Regions from separate parts of the Nocardia sp. NPDC002869 genome, predicted to be linked through region 1. Evidence: riboswitches for the same ligand, from Rfam matches in the RefSeq annotation. Region 1 holds a riboswitch; each other region holds the start of a gene.

Region 1 (7,081 bases):
TCCTACCGGACCGGCGAGATGTTCACCGGGGTCGTCGAGGCTTCCGCCCCGTTCCCCGTGAAGATCGATCTCGGCCGGATCTGATCCGCCGCGGCGGATCACAGGCCGAAGGCACGTCCTACATGGTCCGCGGCGTCGTGCTCGGTCATCGATCCGTCGACCTCGAGCACGGGCAGCCCGAGCCGAGCCGTTTCCGCGCGCACGTGCTCGGTGAATATTTCGTCGCGGCGCAGCAGGTTGCGCCGGGCGCGGGCGGGGTCGCTCGTCCGGCGCGGGATCTCCCAGCCGCGGCCGGCGAAGACGTCGCGGCGGAACTGCGGTGACGGCAGCAGCCAGATCCCCTGGGCAGGCCGGGCCAGCAGCGGCGCGACCAGGTGCGGCAGCAGGCGGAACCCTTCGACGACGGTCCGCTCGGGGATCCCCAGCAGGTCGTCGACGATCGCACCGAAGCCCTCGCCCCGGAACCAGTGGAACGTTTCGAACATCGTCTCCGGGGTCCGGTGCACCCAGCGCTCGTCCATGCTCATCCCCAGGAACGCCGACAGATACGGCGCGTCGCCGGGCGTGCCGCGCCCCGCGTGCTCGGCCATGGCGTCATCGGTCGAGTACACCCGCAGACCGTGCCGGGCGGCGACAGCGGTCGCGACGGCCGACTTCCCGGCGCCGCTCCCCCCACCGATCCAGTAGACGTGCCGTAGTCGCGACCGGAGTTCGGCCGGGTCGTCGAACTGCGTACGCGCACCGGATGTCATCCGATCCATTGTGCGCCCATCCGGCAACACCGGCGGGCCGGACCACACCGCATGCCACAGTCAGCCGATTCTGCCTGCGATTGCCGGATCGAGAGCCCTGGATCCATCGTCCGCAATGTCACCATCGTGGAGGGACTCGTCGGCGGACATCTGCGCGACAGTCGCACGGTGTGCCCGTGATCCGGTACGCGGATCAGGTCCAGGGGCTTCCCCCCGCCCCTGCTCTTCCGGAGAACCGGCTCAGCCGCACCCGGTGGCGCCAGGGACCGAGCGGTCATACCGCCGTGGATCCGGCGGCGAAGTGTCCGGCGTATTCGGCGGTGGGCGGTATCTCGGTGATGACATCGATCAGCACGCCGCTCGGATCCGCGAGGAGGAAATGCCGCTGCCCGAAATCCGCCGAGCGGATATCGAGTTCGGCCCGCAATCCGCCCCGCACTATCAGCCGTTCCCATTCCGCGTCGACATCGTCGACCTCGAAGTTCAGCAGCAGGCCCTGGACCGGTTTGCGGTAGCCGGCGGGGCGGTCGGGTGTGTGGGGTCGAGTAGTGCCAGCTCGTAGTACCGCTCGCCTTCGGTCCGCCGCAGGCTGACATACCAGTCCGCTTCGAAAACGATCTCGAAGCCGAACCAGTGGGTGTAGAAATCGCGTGCCTGCGCGATCCGAGTGGTGCCGATGACCGGGTAGAAGCTGCCGAGTGCCATACCTGCCTCTTTCGCGCCGAATTTCACATACCAACGGTATGCGAACTAGGCTAGGTCGCATACCGTCGGTATGTCAACGGAAGGTTCGCGATGGCCGGATCGCTGCGCGCCCAGCGGCGGGAACAGACCCGCGCAACGCTGCTACACCAGAGCAGGAAGCTTTTTGCCACCAAAGGTTATGCCGCCGTGGGCCTTTCGGAGATCGTTACCGCGGCGGGTGTCACCAAGGGCGCGCTCTACCACAATTTCGACAGCAAGCTCACGCTGTTCCGCGCGGTCCTGGAGGACGTGCAATCCGAGGTCGGCGACCGCGTCGCCGCCGCCGCGGACACCGAATCGGACCCGTGGACCCAGCTCGTCACCGGCTGCGAAACCTTCCTGACCATCTGCACCACCCCCGATATCCAGCGCATCATGCTGATCGACGGCCCCGCGGTCCTCGGCTGGCAGGAATGGCGCGCCATGGACGAATCCGCCTCCGCCCGCCACCTCGAAGACGCCCTCACCACACTGGTCACCGCCGGAGTCATCCCGCCCCAGCCCATACCGCCGCTCACCCACCTGCTGTCCGGCGCCATGAACGAAGCCGCCCTCTGGCTCGCCACCTCCCCCGCCCCCGGCGCCCTGTCCGACACCCTGGCCTCCCTGCGCCGGATCCTCGAAGCCCTCCGCACCGCACCGGTTCCCTGAACCTCGTCACCGGTCGGTGAACCGTCCCGGCCGCGGACCGCCTCGATCTCGTGCACGCGGGCGACGGCGCGGAAATCCTTACGCAGGATGGCGCCGCGATTCCGCTCAGGTCACCGGGCGTCGTACCTGCGAAGTGTCCGCACCGATTTCGTGGCCGGCCCGGGTGCGCGGGCTCAGTTCGGCAAGTTCGTTCCCGGCGAGATCGGTCAGTGCCGACCGGGCCTCACCGGCGGTGAACGCATTGCGCTCACCCCACTGCCGCAACGCCACGATGGCCGTGAACAGATCCTTGCCCGCGGCGGTCAGCTCGTAGACGTGCCGCTTCCCGCCCGAGGCTGTGCCGGTGGCCAGGATCCCGTGGTCGACGAGCCGGCGCAGCCGGTCGGCGAGGATATTGCGGGCGATCCCGAGCCGCTGCCGGAACTCGGTGAACGACGCCGCGCCGTCCATGGCGTCCCGGACGATGAGCAGGCTCCACCGATCGCCGACGAGGTCGACCGTCCGGGCCACCGGGCAGGTGGGGTCGGTCCATTCGCGGCCGGCGCCGAGTTCCATCGATCCACTTCACCCCTTCGGTTGCAATTCGAAACCATTTTGCCATACCGTCAGACGGTTTCATATTGCTACCAATTGGAGGCGGTTATGGTTGTCGCGAAGTCACCGCGGCTCGTCCTGGCCATGGTGTGCGCCGTGGCGGTGTCCACGATCTACGCGATCCAGCCGGTTCTCGAAAGAGCCGGTGCCGGACTCGGACTGGCGCCGGAATCACTGGGCCGGCTGGTCGCGGCCGGGCAGATCGGGTACTTCGCGGGCCTGGTCCTGCTGGTACCACTCGGCGACATACTGGATCGCCGGCGGCTCATCACCGGCCACCTGCTGCTCACCGGCGCCGGAGCCGCGACCGTGGCGGTCGCGCCGAACGGAATCATCGCTGTGGCGGGCCTGGCGATGGCCGGCCTGTTCGCGGTCGTCGTCCAGGTCACCGTCGCCTACGTCGCGGCGATCTCCGCACCACACGAGCGGGGACGCAATATCGGCGCGGTCACGTCGGGCGTGGTGATCGGCATCCTCGGAGTCCGCGTCCTGGCCGGGCTCCTGGGCGACACCATCGGCTGGCGCGCCGTCTATGTGCTGCTGGCCGCGGCCTGCGCCGCCCTCGCGGTCACGGTCCGGACGAGACTCCGGCCCGACCCCAGATCATCCGGCGGCCGATACCCGCCGGTTCTGAAATCCATGGGGCGATCGGCCGCGAAAGACCCGCTACTCCTCGGCCGAGGCGTCATCACTTTCTTCGTCTTCGCCTCGTTCGGAACCCTGTGGAGCGGCCTGGCCCTACCGCTCGGCGCACAACCCTGGACGTTCGGCACCACCGAGATCGGGCTCTTCGGCCTGGCCGGGCTCGCCGGAGCCGCCGGAGCCGCCCGGGCCGGACGCTGGGCCGATTCCGGTCGCGCCCAATCGGTTACCGGCTGGTCACTCGTCCTACTGGCCGCGTCCTGGCTTCTGATTGCCCGGACCGAACCCACATTGTGGCTGCTAGTCATCGGTATCGTGGCGCTCGACTTCGCCGTTCAGGCCGTACATGTCAGCAGCCAGCATCTGCTGACCGCGGCGCATCCGGACCGCACCGGCAGTGTCATCGGCGCCTATATGGCGTTCTACTCCCTCGGCTCGGCCCTGGGCGCGATCACGACGACCTGGGCCTACACGACATGGGGATGGCAGGCTTCCTGCCTGACCGGTGCGCTCTACGCGCTCGGCGGATTGGTCACCTGGGGAGTCACCCGGTCGGTGGCGGCCGCCCCCGGACCGGAGTTGATTCGGCTACGCCCCCCGCAGACTCGCGCGGTGCTCCCTGTTCACGGCCATGAGCCGGTCGAGCGCGTCGCGGGTCCGGATCAGTTCGTCGATATGCGCGGACAACCGGTCGCGTTCCTGTTCCATCCGTGCCATCGCGGCGTGGGGGGTGCCCCTATGGTTCTTGTCAAGCGGCGGCCGCTGCTGGGGTTCGGTAGGGCTGTTTGGTCTTGAGCATGGCGAACAGGACGTCGCAGCGGCGGCGGGCGAGGCAGATGAGAGCGGCGTTGTGTTTCTTGCCCTCGGACCTCTTGCGGTCGTAGTAGGCGCGGCTGGTCGGGTCGTGCAGTGCGGCGAACGCCGACAGGAACAAGGCACGTTTGAGTTTGTGGTTGCCTGATCGGGCGGGGTGTTCACCGCGGATTGAGGACCCGGATCGGTGGGTGACCGGGGCGATGCCGGCGTAGGCGGCCAGATGCCCGGCCGAGGCGAAGGACGAGCCGTCGCCGACTTCGAGCAGGATGCGGGCTCCGGTCCTGACTCCGATGCCGGGCATCGAGGTCAGGACCCGGGAAAGAGGGTGCGCATCGAGCATCTCCTCGATATCGGTGGCGATCGTTTTCCGTTGCTGAAGAACGGATTTGAGTTGATCGGCGAGTTTCGGCAGAACGACTTCGGCGGCCTTGCTGCCAGGGACGACGACGGTTTGCGCGGGCAGCGCGGCCAGGATTTCCTCGACGAGTCGAGCACCCATGCGGGGTGCATGTTTGACCGCGATGCTGGTGAGTTTGCGTCGGCCCGCGGCCTGGATGCCGGCCGGGCCGCCGCAGCGCGAGAGGATCTCGAGCACCGCCGGATGCGCGACACGAGGACCCAGGACCCGTTCCAGGGCCGGGTGGATGCCGGTGAGCAGGCCTCGGATCCGGTTGCTGGTGCGGGTCGCTTCCCCGGCCAGGTCGTCGTCGAATCCGACCAGGACCCCGAGCTCGGTCAGCGCTTCGTCTCCGGTGTCGACGCGGCGCAACGCGTGCGGCATGGTGCGGGCGGCATCGGCGATGATGTGGGCGTCGCGGGCGTCGGTTTTGGCCTGACCGGGGTAGAGGTCGGCGATGCGGCGCATCGCCAGGCCCGGTAGATAGGCCACGTCGTGGCCGCAGTCGCGGGCCACGGTGACCGGCAGGGCACCGATCGTGTTCGGCTGGTCGACCACGATCAGCAGCGGCCCCCGAGCCGCGAGCTGGTCGAACACCGCCCGCAACCGGGCCTCGTCGTTCGGCAGCGCCTTGTCGAACAATCGCTTACCGGCCGGGTCGAGCCCGACCGCGTGGTGTTCGCCTTTGCCCACGTCAACGCCGCAGAACACGGCATAGCACTGTGTCACCCTGCTCGTCCTCGTCGCATCGAAAACGCCTCCGGACGGTCGCCGATCCAGCGTCGACGCCCGGCACCCACGTTACGAAGAGACCTGTATTCGGCCCTGCCCCTATCAGCGGTCCATCGACGCCACCGGCGCCCGGCGACACCACCCCCCGGATCATGAACTCGACAGGGGCAAGAAGTCATACCGGGCCCGGCGACCGTGGGCCCGGTTCCGGGCCCACCAAAAAGGTAACGGGCGGATCAGCGCATTGGATTCGCCCTGTTCGATGATGTGGGCGGTCCACGCCGTCGCTTCCCGCCCCCCGGCCCAGTGCGTGTGACGGCGGTCGCTCCCGCTCACCGCTGCGGGACAGCCCCCGATTCCCACCGGGTTCCCTCTCATCCGCCCCACGGTGCCACCGACACCGGACGACACGCTTCGCACCCCCCGCCCAGCAAAACCGCGCGGGATGAACCAGCTGCGCCCGGGAGAATGTGCCCAGCCCGAGCTCGCACTCCGGTGGGGCGGTGGGCGCAACCGGCCACGGCGCGCACTGATCCAGCGATCGGACGAGATAGGCCGCGGGAAAGACAGCAGAACGCCGCCGGGCGATGAGCCCAGCGGCGTCCGGTCGAGAAGCCGGCGTCCAACAAGCGCCTCACGGCGAGTGGTCGCTCGTAGCGACAGAGGGTGCGGCCCGGGGCTGTCCGGACGCCGACGAGGGGGTTCAACAGAGACAGCCAGGAAGCTATTCCACAGGGCACTGACCCCTCTCACCAGGCATCCCATCGCACGGAGAACCGACCGCCCGGCCGGATGCGGCGGTCGTCGACCGCCGGATGCGGCAGTCGTCCGGTTGCGGACAGCATCCCGGGTTCCAGCGCACAGGACGAGGCCCCGGATCTCCGTGCGGAACCCACCCGAGCCCCGAATCGTGGAGCTTCGTCCCGGAGCGGCGACCGCAGCGAGAAGCAGCCCACGCGCCTCACGCGCTCGGAGGACGAGCGCGGAGCGCGGCGGAAATCCGACAACACCACGCTCAACCTGCCGATTTCCGGTCTCGAACACCTCTGAGGTAATCTCATCGAGCGCCGGAACGCACGGCGCGACGGGCTGTGGCGCAGTTTGGTAGCGCACTTGACTGGGGGTCAAGTGGTCGCAGGTTCAAATCCTGTCAGCCCGACAGATAGGCGCAGGTCAGGGCTCTACCAGCACAAACATGGTAGGGCCCTGAGCGTCATTTCCAAACTTTCCCCAAACATTGCGGGTGGGGCTCCCAACACTTGGGTCGAGCCACCAACCGTGTAGGCGTGAAGCCCTCAAACTAGCGAAGCACCAGCTAAGACAAGTTTGCGATTTGGGTCACACTCCACGCGGCAGATCGCCCATCCTGCCCACCACACAGCCAAACTCCAACTACCGCGTGTAACACCACAAACACACACCACGATCGAGGAACAACCACTCGACGCAACAAGGGCACCGTGACCCAACCACCCAGCAGGCAATGGCAGCAGCCCACACCCGGACAGCAGCCCATGCCACCCGGCGTGCCCCCGCCAGCGCAGTATCAACGCACCCGGATCGACGGGACCACGATCGGCGGCTTCCTTGCGTTCGTGATCCTTGCCTTCGTAGCAGGGAGAGAAGGCGGCCCGCTGGCATTCCTCGCTGTCCTCCTCGTAGGTGCACCGATCATCCTCATCGTGCGAGCCCTCATGCGCACAGGCGACAAACGCCCCCGCCCGTCGTCATGACGGCGCCCGCAGCTCAGCTT
Region 2 (4,412 bases), on a different contig from region 1:
CGTCAACGGCACACCCGAAGGTGACGCCGACAGCCGGCCACGGGTCAGACGGTCTCCCCGATATTGCCGACCACGCGATGTAGCTTCGCCCGGCCGTCGACCAATTTGTAGGTGACGCAGGCGATCGCGCATTTACCGGCCTCCACCCGCTCGGACACGATCATCGATCGCTCCATCAGCAGGCGGCTGGTCTCCACCACGTGGCGAGCTTCGAGCTCGTCCACCGATTCGAGCCCTTCGCGGCGCCCGATCAACATCGACGGCGTGACCTTCTCGACGATGCTGCGGATGAATCCACCGGGCACCTCGCCGCCGTCCAGCGCCTCGAGGGTCGCTTTGACCGCACCGCAACTATCGTGCCCGAGCACCACGATCAGCGGTACCTCGAGCACACCGACGCCGTATTCGATCGATCCCAGCACCGCCGCGTCGATGACGTGGCCCGCGGTGCGCACCACGAACATATCGCCGAGCCCCTGATCGAAGATCAGTTCCGCGGCGACTCGGGAATCCCCGCAGCCGAACAGCACGGCGGTCGGATGCTGGCCGGCGACGAGCTTGGCTCGATCGGCGGCCCCCTGGCTAGGATGCAGCAGCGTGCCGTTCACGAAGCGCTCGTTTCCTTCGCGCAGCGACTTCCAGGCACTTACCGGGTTGGACTGAGGCATAGTGTCCATTCTGCACGATTTGATGTGCTCGCTTTGCTTCCGTCCCGTTACAGCGCGGCGTCCCTTCACGCCGAACCGGTGAAACTGCACGGTGAGGTGAACGGAGCGGGTCGGGTGAGCAGCGCAGGTATCGGAAAACCGGGCTCGGGCGGGTGCGGTGTCGTGTCGATCGAACCCGGCGCGATCGACTCCGACGCCCTGATCGACTGGTACGCCCGCACGGCCCGGGACCTGCCGTGGCGGCGGCCCGGGGTGAGCGCCTGGCAGATCCTGATGAGCGAGATCATGCTGCAGCAGACACCGGTGTCGCGGGTGGAACCGATCTGGCGGGAATGGGTGCGGCGCTGGCCGGTGCCCTCGGCCATGGCGGCGGCGAGCGCGGGCGACGTGCTGCGGGCATGGGGCAAACTCGGCTACCCGCGCCGTGCCCTGCGCCTGCACGAATGCGCGCAGGTCCTGGCCGCCGAGCACGGTGACCAGGTGCCCGACGATGTCGAGGTGCTGCTCGGACTGCCCGGGGTCGGCGCCTACACCGCGCGGGCGGTCGCCTGTTTCGCCTACGGGCAGCGTGTTCCGGTGGTGGACACCAATGTCCGCCGGGTGGTGGCGCGGGCCGTACACGGACGGGAGGCCGGTAATCCGGCCGCGCGCGATCTACGGGAGACCGAGGCGCTGTTGCCCGGCCGGATCGACCGGGCCGCCGTGTTCTCGGCGGCCCTGATGGAACTAGGCGCGACGGTGTGCACCGCGCGGACCCCGGACTGCACCCGCTGCCCGCTGCCGCGTTGCGCGTGGGTCACGGCGGGCCGGCCGGTGGCCGAATCGACACGCCGGACGCAGAAGTACGAGGGCACCGACCGGCAGGCACGCGGGCGGCTGCTCGACGTGTTGCGGGCCGCGCACGCACCGGTGGAACGCGTCCGGCTGGACCTCGCCTGGACCCGTGACCCCGGTCAGCGCGACCGCGCACTGGATTCGCTGCTGGTGGACGGGTTGATCGAACAGACCGACGACGGACGGTTCGCCCTGGCGGGAGAGGGCTGAAGCCCGCCCGCGACCGAGGGTTGCTCAGATCTCGGCGGCGGTTCCGGAAACTCCGCGCAGAACGCGGGCCAGGAAACGCGCCACCTCGGCCCGGTAGCGCTCGGGCTGATCATCGTGCACCAGGTGACCGGCGTCGGGAACCAGGACGTGCTCGGCGGCGGGATGTAGTTCGGCCATCCGGCGCATCTGGCCCGGCGGCGTGATGGTGTGTTCACCCTCGATGAGCAGCGTGGGCACGGTGAGCCTGCCCCACTCCCCCCAGAACGCCCGGACCCCCCACTCCTCCGAGATGTCCCGGAAGGTGGCCACCTCGCCATGCAATCGGTAACCGTCCGGGCCCCGGTGAAACGAATCGCGGAAGTAGCGACCGGCGACCGGGCCGAAATGCGCCACCAAGGCGGCCTCGTCCGCGAATGGCTGCGGCCAGGCCTCGACCATCGCGGCCCAGTGGGCGGCGGTACGGCCGGTGAAATCGGCTGCCATATCCTCCACCACCAGCCCACCCACCCGGTTCGGATGCGTGGCCGCGAACACCCATCCGTGCAGACCACCCATCGAATGCCCGATCACGATCATCGGCTCGTCGATTCGCGCGGTGGCGTCGGCCAGATCGGCGACGAGGGCGTCGGTGGTGAGTTCGGGCGGGGCGGGGCGCCCGTGCCCGGCGGCGTCGAAGGTGAACACCCGCCCGTGGTCGCGCAGCCACCGGACCTGGTCCTGCCAGGTGCGGGCGCTGCCCATCAATCCGTGCAGCAGCAGTATCGGAACCCCGGTCCCACCTTCGTCGTGCAACACCGGGCCGAGTTTATTCACATCCCTCCACAGGGCGCGGCGACGCTCCCGGCGGCGCGCGCAGTGGCCCTGCTGTGTCGTGCGGCACTGTCCCGCCCGGACCCCGCGATACCTAAGCTCAGGGGTATGGCTGTTGTGAAGATCAATGCGATCGAGGTCCCCGAGGGCGCGGGACCCGAGCTGGAGAAGCGGTTCGCCCACCGCGCGCACGCGGTCGAGAACTCCCCCGGGTTCCTCGGCTTCCAATTGTTGCGGCCCACGGCCGGCGAGAATCGGTACTTCGTGGTCACCCAGTGGGATTCCGAGGAGTCCTTCGCGGCGTGGCGCGACGGCCCCGCCAAGGAGGCGCATGCCGGACAGCAGAACAAGCCGGTCGCCACCGGTGCCTCGCTGCTGGAGTTCGAGGTCGTACTCGACGTAGCGGGTAAGCCCGCTTCCTGACCCATCCCGCACACCCTGGCCACGCCTCCGGCCCCGGCGGCGTGGCCAGTGCTCGTTCGCGGGCATATTGACGACCGGCAACAGCCGGTGTCACAGTTTCAAGTGAAAGCGAAGGTGATGCGGTAATCCGGTGAGAACCCGGAGCGGTCGCGCCACTGTGATGTCCACGCCGGAAAGGGTGGGCAGAGTCAGACACCCGCACCTACGCGCAACTCGCGAACCGGACGCGAGCATCCGGATGAGGAGGATCCATCATGGCCATAACCCACGTCCCGAGCAGGGCTGCCGATACAGCAGCGACCGTGCTCGTCACCGTCGGCGTCGTTCTGCTGGCACTGCTGACGCTGTACCTGGTCGGATTCGACCAGGGCGCCATCTCACGCGGCGGAATGTTCCTGCACGAGTTGATGCACGACGGGCGCCACCTGCTGGGTGTCCCGTGCCATTGAGTGGATCTTTCGGTGCCCTGCTGCTCCGTGGTCTGCTCGCCGGTCTGATCGCCGGTCTCCTCGCGGGTGTCGTCGGTAATTTCGTCGGCGAATCCCGGGTCGAGGCCGCCATCGCCATCGAGGAGGCCGCGGCGCCCGCGCCGGAGCATGCCCATGATTCCGGCACCGGACATACGCACGGGGAGACAGTGCACGGGGACGAGGCCGTGGTGAGCAGGCCTTGGCAGAAGTTCGGGCAGTTCCTGGCCGCCGCGCTGGCCGGGATGGCGTTCGGGGCGATCGTCGCGACCGCGGCGCATTACGCCCGGCGGTTCACCGCGCTACCCGGTCATCGGCTGGTGCTCGGACTCGGCCTGGCCGGCTGGGTCGCGGTGGTGGCCGTACCGTTCTTCGAATATCCGGCCAACCCCCCGGCGGTCGGTGACCCGGAAACGATCAACGAGCGCACACTGCTCTGGGTGGCCGCGGTGCTGGTGGGCCTGCTGGCCGTCGCGGCCGGTGTGTCCATCTGGAAAGCGCTGCGGACGCGACCCGAATCCCTCCGGCTCCTCGCGGCGGTGGTGGGTTTCGTACTCGTCGTCACCCTCGGCTACACGGTATTGCCCGAGATCGACGAAGTGGGAGCCGACTTCCCCGCCTCCCTGCTGTGGGAGTTCCGGGCCGCGTCGCTGGCGGTATCGACCACGCTGTGGGTGGGCATCGGCCTGGCCTTCGCCGCGCTGACCGAATGGAGCACCCGCGGCAGTACCCGGGTACCGGAGGCCGCCGCTACCGCGGGTTGATCCGGGGAGCGGCCGGCACCGGGCAGGTTCGGTGTATGAACGACACCGCGCTCGCCCGCCCGGGCAGCCCACTCGCGCGGCGGCCCGCGGCCGTCACGACCGCCTTCGTCGCGCTCGTGACGGCCGTGGGCTGCGGTATCGCGGAAACCGCGGTCCGCGGCGCGCGCATGGCGGGCGACGTTGCGGATATCGGCGCGCTCACCGCCGGTTGGCTGCTGCGCACCGCAATCTATCTG
Region 3 (7,081 bases), on a different contig from region 1:
CTGGAGGTCCTGGCCCCGACACTGAACGAACCCGCCCAGGCCGCGGCCGTGCTGGCGATCAGCGCCGCGGTGGGAGGTCTGCGGTTCCTGGCGTTGCGCGGTCTGGTGTTCCGGCCGCTGCGGCGGGCCCGGGAAATGACCGCCCAGCGGTCCGGGTCAGCCCGCCCGCTCGGCCAGCCGGTCGAGTAGTCGCTTGTGCACCAGCGGCGGCAGCATATCGCTGACATCGCCGCCGAAGGCCGCCACTTCCTTGACAAGGGAGCTGGACAGGTAGCTGAAGGTGGGGTTGGTCGCGATGAAGAAGGTATCGACGCCGGAGAGCTTCTTGTTCATCTGCGCCATCTGGAGTTCGTAGCCGAAATCACCGGCGTCGCGCAGACCCTTGACGATGGCGGTGATGCCCTGCTCCCGGGCGAAATCGACCAGCAGCCCGTCCCAGGAGGCGACCCGCACGCCCGCCAGATCCGCGGTGGCGTCGCGCAGCATCTCGATCCGTTCGTCGATCGAGAACATGCCCTGCTTCTTCTTGTTGATCATCACCGTGATCACGACCTCGTCGAACTGCTCGGCGACCCGCCGGAACACATCGAGATGACCGTTGGTCACCGGATCGAAGGATCCCGGGCACAAAGCTCCTGCCATGGGTCAGACGCTAGCAGGTTCGCCCGGGCCCGCCGGGGTCGCGCCGACGTACACCGCCGACTCGATCCGGGTCTCCCCGTAGCGCCGCGCGACGCGACCCTCGAGGCCTGCGGGCCAGGCGATCTCGGCCGACCGGGCGGAACGTTCCACCAGCAGTAATGCGTCCTCGGCGAGCCACCCGTGCGCGGCGAGCGCCGTGAGATCGCCCTCGACGGCCGCGGTCGGCAGCTCGTAGGGCGGATCGGCGAACACCAGATCGAAAGCGCCCGCGCCGCCGTGGGCGAGCACCTGCGTCACTGTCCCGATCCGCACCTGGGCACCGCCCAGGCCCAGCTCGGCGATATTGCCGCGCAGCACCCCGGCCGCCCGCCGGTCGGATTCGACCAGCAGCGCGGCGGCGGCGCCGCGCGACAGCGCCTCCAGCCCGAGCGCGCCCGAGCCGGCGTAGAGGTCGAGCACCCGGGCGCCCGCGAGGTCCATCCACGCCTCGATCGAGGAGAACACGGCCTCCCGCACCCGGTCCGAGGTGGGCCGGGTCCCGGCCGGCGGCACCTTCAGCCGCCGGCCACCGGCGATCCCGGCGACGATCCGGGTCATTCGGATTCGCGCTCGCCCAGCTCGACCAGCAGATCACCGCCTTCGACCTGCTGCACCTGCGCGATCGCCACCCGGCCCACCACCCCGCCGCGCGGTGCGGTGATGGCGGCTTCCATCTTCATGGCCTCGATGGTGCCGATGGTGTCGCCCGAGGCGACCGTTTCGCCTTCGGCCACGGTCAGCGTCACGACACCGGCGAAGGGCGCCGCGATGTGATGGGGGTTGTTCTTGTCGGCCTTCTCCGCGGCCGGGATCTCACTGGCGATGGAACGGTCACGCACGGATACCGGGCGCAACTGCCCGTTGAGGATGCACATGACCGTGCGCATCCCGCGTTCGTCGGGTTCGGAGATCGCCTCCAGCCCGATGAGCAGGATGACGCCCTTCTCGAGCTGTACCCGGTGTTCCTCGCCGTGCCGCAGGCCGTAGAAGAACTGATTGGCCGAGAGTCCGGTGGTATCGCCGTATTTCTCCCGGTGCGCCAGGAATTCCGCGGTCGGGCCGGGGAACAGCAGGCGATTGAGGGTCGCGCGGCGTTCATCGGAGGTACCGGCCAGACCCGCTTCGTCCGCCTCGGACAACTCGGATTCGGGTTTGGCCGCGCCACGGCCGGCGAGCGCTTTCTCCCGGAACGGCTCGGGCCAGCCGCCGGCCGGTGTGCCGAGTTCGCCGCGCAGGAAACCGATCACCGAATCGGGGATGTCGTAACGGCCCGGATCGGCGGCGAAATGCTCGATATCGATACCGGAGCCGACCAGCGACAGCGCCAGGTCACCGACCACCTTGGAGGACGGCGTGACCTTGATCAGCCGGCCCAGCAACCGGTCCGCGGCCGCGTATTTCGCCTCGACCTCCTCGAACCGGTCGCCCAGCCCCAGGGCGATGGCCTGCTGGCGCAGGTTCGACAGCTGCCCGCCGGGGATTTCGTGGGTGTAGACGCGCCCGGTGGGCGCCGGCAGACCGGATTCGAACGGCGCGTACACCTTGCGCAGCGCCTCCCAGTACGGCTCCAGATCGCAGACATTGCGCAGGTTCAGCCCGGTGTCGTACTCGCTGTGCGCGGCGGCGGCCACGATCGCCGAGAGCGCGGGCTGGCTGGTGGTGCCGGCCATGGCGGCCGACGCGCCGTCGACGGCGTCGGCACCGGCCTGCCAGGCGGCGAGATAGGTGGCCAGCTGCCCACCCGGGGTGTCGTGGGTGTGCACATGGACCGGCAGATCGAAATTGCTGCGCAGCGCGGTCACCAGTTTCGCCGCGGCGGGCGCGCGCAACAGTCCGGCCATATCCTTGATCGCCAGTACGTGCGCGCCCGCGTCCACGATCTGCTCGGCCAGCTTGAGGTAGTAGTCGAGGGTGTAGAGCTTCTCGTCCGGGTCGGTGAGATCACCGGTGTAGGACAGCGCGACCTCGGCGATCGCGGTACCGGTTTCCCGGACGGCGTCGATGGCCGGGCGCATCTGGTCCACATTGTTCAGGGCGTCGAAGATCCGGAAGATATCGATACCGGTCTCGGTGGCCTCGGCCACGAACGCCCGGGTCACCCGCTCCGGATACGGGGTGTAGCCGACGGTGTTGCGACCGCGCAGCAGCATCTGCAGGCAGATGTTCGGAATCGCCTCGCGCAAGGCGGCCAGCCGCTCCCACGGGTCCTCGTAGAGGAACCGCAGCGCCACATCGTAGGTCGCCCCGCCCCACGCCTCGATGGACAGCAGTTCCGGGGTCAGTCGCGCCACATGCCCGGCCACATCGAGCAGGCCGTTGGTGCGTACCCGGGTCGCCAGCAGCGACTGATGCGCGTCGCGGAAGGTGGTGTCGGTGACCCCGACCGCTTTCTGTTCGCGCAGCGCCCGCGCGAATCCCTCCGGGCCCAGCGTCAGCAGTTTCTGGCGCGAACCGTCCGGCGGCGGCACCGACAGGTCGATCGCGGGCAGTTTGTCGTGCGGGTACACCGCGGTCGGCCGGGCGCCGTGCGGTTTGTTCACCGTGATATCGGCCAGGTAGTTCAGGATCTTGGTGCCGCGGTCGGCGGGTTCGCGGGTGGCCAGCAGTTCCGGGCGCTCGTCGATGAACGAGGTGGTGACCCGCCCGGCTTTGAAATCGGGGTCCTCGAGAACAGCCAGCAGGAACTGGATATTGGTGGTGACACCGCGGATCCGGAATTCCATCAGCGCCCGCCGCGCCCGCGCGACCGCCGCCGGGAAGTCCCGGCCGCGGCAGGTGAGCTTGACCAGCATGGAATCGAAGTAGGCGCCGATCTCCGCGCCCAGGTTCGCGCCGCCGTCCAGCCGGATACCGGCGCCGCCGGGGGTGCGGTAGGCGGTGATGCGACCGGTATCGGGGCGGAATCCGTTGGCCGGGTCCTCGGTGGTGATCCGGCACTGCAGCGCGGCACCGCGGATGGTCACCTTGTCCTGGCTCAGTCCCAGGTCGGTCAGGCTCTCCCCGGCCGCGATCCGCAACTGCGACTGCACCAGATCCACATCGGTGATCTCCTCGGTCACCGTGTGTTCCACCTGGATCCGCGGATTCATCTCGATGAACACATGATTGCCGCGCTCGTCGAGCAGGAACTCCACCGTGCCCGCACAGCTGTACCCGATCTGCCGGGCGAAGGCCACCGCGTCCGCGCAGATCCGGTCCCGCAACGCCGGATCCAGATTCGGGGCGGGGGCCAGCTCGATCACCTTCTGGTGCCGCCGCTGCAGCGAACAGTCCCGCTCGAACAGGTGCATCACATTGCCCTGGGTATCGGCCAGGATCTGTACTTCGATATGCCGCGGGTTCACCACGGCCTGTTCCAGGAATACCGTCGGATCACCGAACGCCGACTCCGCCTCGCGCGAGGCCGCCTCGATCGCTTCCCGCAGTCCGGACCGCTCGGCCACCCGGCGCATACCGCGCCCGCCACCACCGGCGACAGCCTTCACGAATACCGGGAACTCCATGGATTCCGCGGCCGCCAGCAACTCCGCCGCATCGGCCGAGGGTGCGCTCGAATCCAGGACCGGCAGCCCGGCCTCCCGCGCCGCGGCGATCGCGCGGGCCTTGTGGCCCGCCAGTTCGAGAACCTCGGCCGACGGCCCGATGAAGGTGATGCCCGTCCGCGCGCACGCGGCGGCCAGATCGGGATTCTCCGACAGGAACCCGTAGCCCGGGTAGATCGCGTCGGCGCCCGCGGTCTTCGCCGCTTCGATGATGGCGTCGACCGAGAGGTAGGCGCGGACCGGATGGCCTTCCTCGCCGATCTCGTATGCCTCGTCCGCCTTCAGGCGGTGGACCGAATTGCGATCCTCGTGCGGGAAGACGGCAACCGTTCCGACACCGAGCTCGTACGCCGCGCGGAAGGCCCGGATGGCGATTTCGCCGCGGTTGGCAACCAAGACTTTCGAGAACATTGACCCAACGTACCCGGCGCCACACCCAGGGGCGACAGCGAAGTCCACTTCGCAGAATCTTCACAAGGACGTATGGCAAGGCTGCGAAGTCCTGTTCACCGCACCGTCATATCTCACCGCACACGATCCCGGCCTGTGCGTATTACCCGCCGCGGCCATTTCCCGGCTATCCGAGCGGCCCGGCGCTCTTGCGAAGATATGCGAAGTCGGCCGCTGTTCGCGCCGCTGCGGGCGCGCTCGGCGCGTCCGCGTTATGGTGGACCCGCAGCTGGTCCGCCGGCCGGACGACGAGGAGCCCCGAACGTCCGCCCCCGGCGCCGAAGCCCGCACCACGCGGGTGAGAGGGAATCCGGTGGAAATCCGGAACTGTCCCGCAGCGGTGAGCAGGAACGACCGCCGTCATCAGCACTGGGCAGCACGCCTGGGAAGCGACGGCCAGTAGGTCGGCCGACAGGCCGGTGCCCGCGAGTCCGAAGACCTGCCGGTTGTACCGGATACGCCGTATCCGGTGGCCGTCGCCTCGTGGAGCGGGCGCCGCCACCAGTGCTGACATCCGACCCGACCGCACAGCCGGGTCATTCGGGGTCTCATCGGTGCCGTGCGCCCGGGAACGGCGACGGCCGTCGAACTTCAGCACTGGAGAACACCGTGACTGTTATTTCGCACCGCCCGTTCACCGCAACGGTTCTCGGACTCCCCCGGGTGGGGCCGCACCGGGAGTTGAAACGCGCGACCGAGTCCTACTGGGCGGGTCGGATAGACGCGGCGCAACTGCACGAGACCGGCCGCGCGCTGCGCCGGAACCAGTACGCAGAACTGGCCGCCGCCGGACTGGATTCGATTCCCGTCGGCACCTTCTCCCACTACGACCAGATGCTCGACACCGCCGTCCTCCTCGGCGCCCTGCCCGACCGGGTCGCCGGGATAGCGGATCGGCTGGACCGCTATTTCGCCGCCGCACGCGGAACCGAGTCGGTGGAGCCACTGGAGATGACCAAGTGGTTCGACACCAACTACCACTACCTGGTGCCCGAACTCGGCCCGGACACCACCTTCGGCCTGCATCCGGAAGACCTGCTGGCGCAGGTGGCCGAAGCGGTCGAACTCGGCGTGCCGGCCCGGCCGGTGGTCATCGGACCGGTCACTTTCCTGAAACTGGCCAAGACCACCGGCGGCGCGGCCCTGGACCGGATCGCCGAACTGATCCCGCTGTACCAGGAGTTGCTGCGGCTACTCGCCGACGCGGGCGCGGGCTGGGTACAACTGGACGAGCCCGCGCTGGTCACCGATCTCACCCCGGCGGAACTGGCGACGGTCCGCCGGGTCTACACCGAACTCACCGCGGCGGCACAGCGGCCGGCGGTGCTGGTGGCCACCTATTTCGGGCATCCGGGCGCCGCGCTGGAAGCCCTGGCCGCCACCGATGTCGAAGGTATCGCCGTCGATCTGGTCGCGGGCACCGACGTCGCCGCGGTGGCGGCCGTCCCCCCGCTGTCGCACAAACTGCTGGTCGCGGGCGTGGTCGACGGCCGTAATGTCTGGCGCACCGACCTCGACGGTGCCCTGTCGACGCTGGCCACCCTGCTGGGCAGCGTGCGGGCACTGGCCGTCTCCACCTCGTGTTCGCTGCTGCACGTCCCGTACTCGCTGGCGGTGGAGACGCGACTCGACGACACGCTGCGCTCCTGGCTCGCCTTCGGCGCCGAGAAGACCGCCGAGGTACACGTACTGGCGACCGGCCTGAACTCCGGCACCGAGGCGGTCGCCGCGGAACTGGAAACCGCCCGGGCCGCCGCGGCGAGCCGCCGCACCGATCCGCGGATCAGCAACGCGCAGGTACGGGCACGACTCGCCGCGCTGGGCCCGGACGCCGCGCGGCGGGCGCCCGCCGAACAGCGCCGGACCCGCCAGCGGGAGCACCTGCCTCTGCCGCCGCTGCCGACCACCACGATCGGCTCCTATCCGCAGACCTCGGCCATCCGGCTGGCCCGGGCGGCACTGCGGTCCGGGGAGATCGACCGGGCCGAGTACGTGCGGCGGATGCGGACGGAGATCGGCGAGGTCATCGCGCTGCAGGAGAAACTCGGGCTCGACGTCCTCGTGCACGGCGAACCGGAACGCAACGATATGGTGCAGTACTTCGCCGAACAGCTCGACGGATTCGCGGCGACCGATCTGGGCTGGGTGCAGTCCTACGGCACCCGCTGCGTGCGCCCGCCCATCCTGTTCGGTGATGTCTCCCGTCCGGCCGCGATGACGGTGGACTGGATCACCTATGCGCAGTCGCTCACCGACAAACCGGTCAAGGGCATGCTCACCGGCCCGGTCACCATTTTGGCCTGGTCCTTCGTCCGCGACGACCAGCCACCGGCGGATTCGGCCCGGCAGGTGGCCCTGGCGATCCGGGACGAGACGGTGGATCTGCAGAAGGCAGGTATCCGGATCGT

The links. Region 1 has a riboswitch for cobalamin ahead of ACLML9_RS04390 (IS110 family transposase). Riboswitches for the same ligand answer to the same signal wherever they lie in the genome.
Region 2: another riboswitch for cobalamin. It lies ahead of ACLML9_RS27790 (CbtB domain-containing protein); the one in region 1 lies ahead of ACLML9_RS04390 (IS110 family transposase).
Region 3: another riboswitch for cobalamin. It lies ahead of metE (5-methyltetrahydropteroyltriglutamate--homocysteine S-methyltransferase); the one in region 1 lies ahead of ACLML9_RS04390 (IS110 family transposase).

Annotation. Positions count from the first base shown of each region.
Region 1 is NZ_JBKOOL010000014.1:35,973-43,053, forward strand. It holds gene ACLML9_RS04350 (Uma2 family endonuclease) at 1-84, shown strand, start outside; gene ACLML9_RS04355 (hypothetical protein) at 99-752, opposite strand; gene ACLML9_RS04360 (hypothetical protein) at 804-932, shown strand; gene ACLML9_RS04365 (hypothetical protein) at 1,027-1,191, opposite strand; gene ACLML9_RS04370 (VOC family protein) at 1,236-1,484, opposite strand; gene ACLML9_RS04375 (TetR/AcrR family transcriptional regulator) at 1,548-2,147, shown strand; gene ACLML9_RS04380 (winged helix-turn-helix transcriptional regulator) at 2,253-2,702, opposite strand; gene ACLML9_RS04385 (MFS transporter) at 2,790-4,178, shown strand; gene ACLML9_RS04390 (IS110 family transposase) at 4,132-5,325, opposite strand; cobalamin riboswitch at 5,551-5,703, opposite strand; tRNA gene ACLML9_RS04395 (tRNA-Pro) at 6,414-6,487, shown strand.
Region 2 is NZ_JBKOOL010000264.1:228-4,639, forward strand. It holds gene ACLML9_RS27770 (carbonic anhydrase) at 45-668, opposite strand; gene ACLML9_RS27775 (A/G-specific adenine glycosylase) at 831-1,712, shown strand; gene ACLML9_RS27780 (alpha/beta fold hydrolase) at 1,737-2,507, opposite strand; gene mhuD (mycobilin-forming heme oxygenase MhuD) at 2,631-2,945, shown strand; cobalamin riboswitch at 3,016-3,164, shown strand; gene ACLML9_RS27790 (CbtB domain-containing protein) at 3,200-3,394, shown strand; gene ACLML9_RS27795 (CbtA family protein) at 3,385-4,176, shown strand; gene ACLML9_RS27800 (hypothetical protein) at 4,212-4,412, shown strand, end outside.
Region 3 is NZ_JBKOOL010000202.1:556-7,636, reverse strand. It holds gene ACLML9_RS25795 (GtrA family protein) at 1-189, shown strand, start outside; gene coaD (pantetheine-phosphate adenylyltransferase) at 157-642, opposite strand; gene rsmD (16S rRNA (guanine(966)-N(2))-methyltransferase RsmD) at 646-1,239, opposite strand; gene ACLML9_RS25780 (pyruvate carboxylase) at 1,236-4,634, opposite strand; cobalamin riboswitch at 4,930-5,135, shown strand; partial or broken gene metE (5-methyltetrahydropteroyltriglutamate--homocysteine S-methyltransferase) at 5,283-7,081, shown strand, end outside.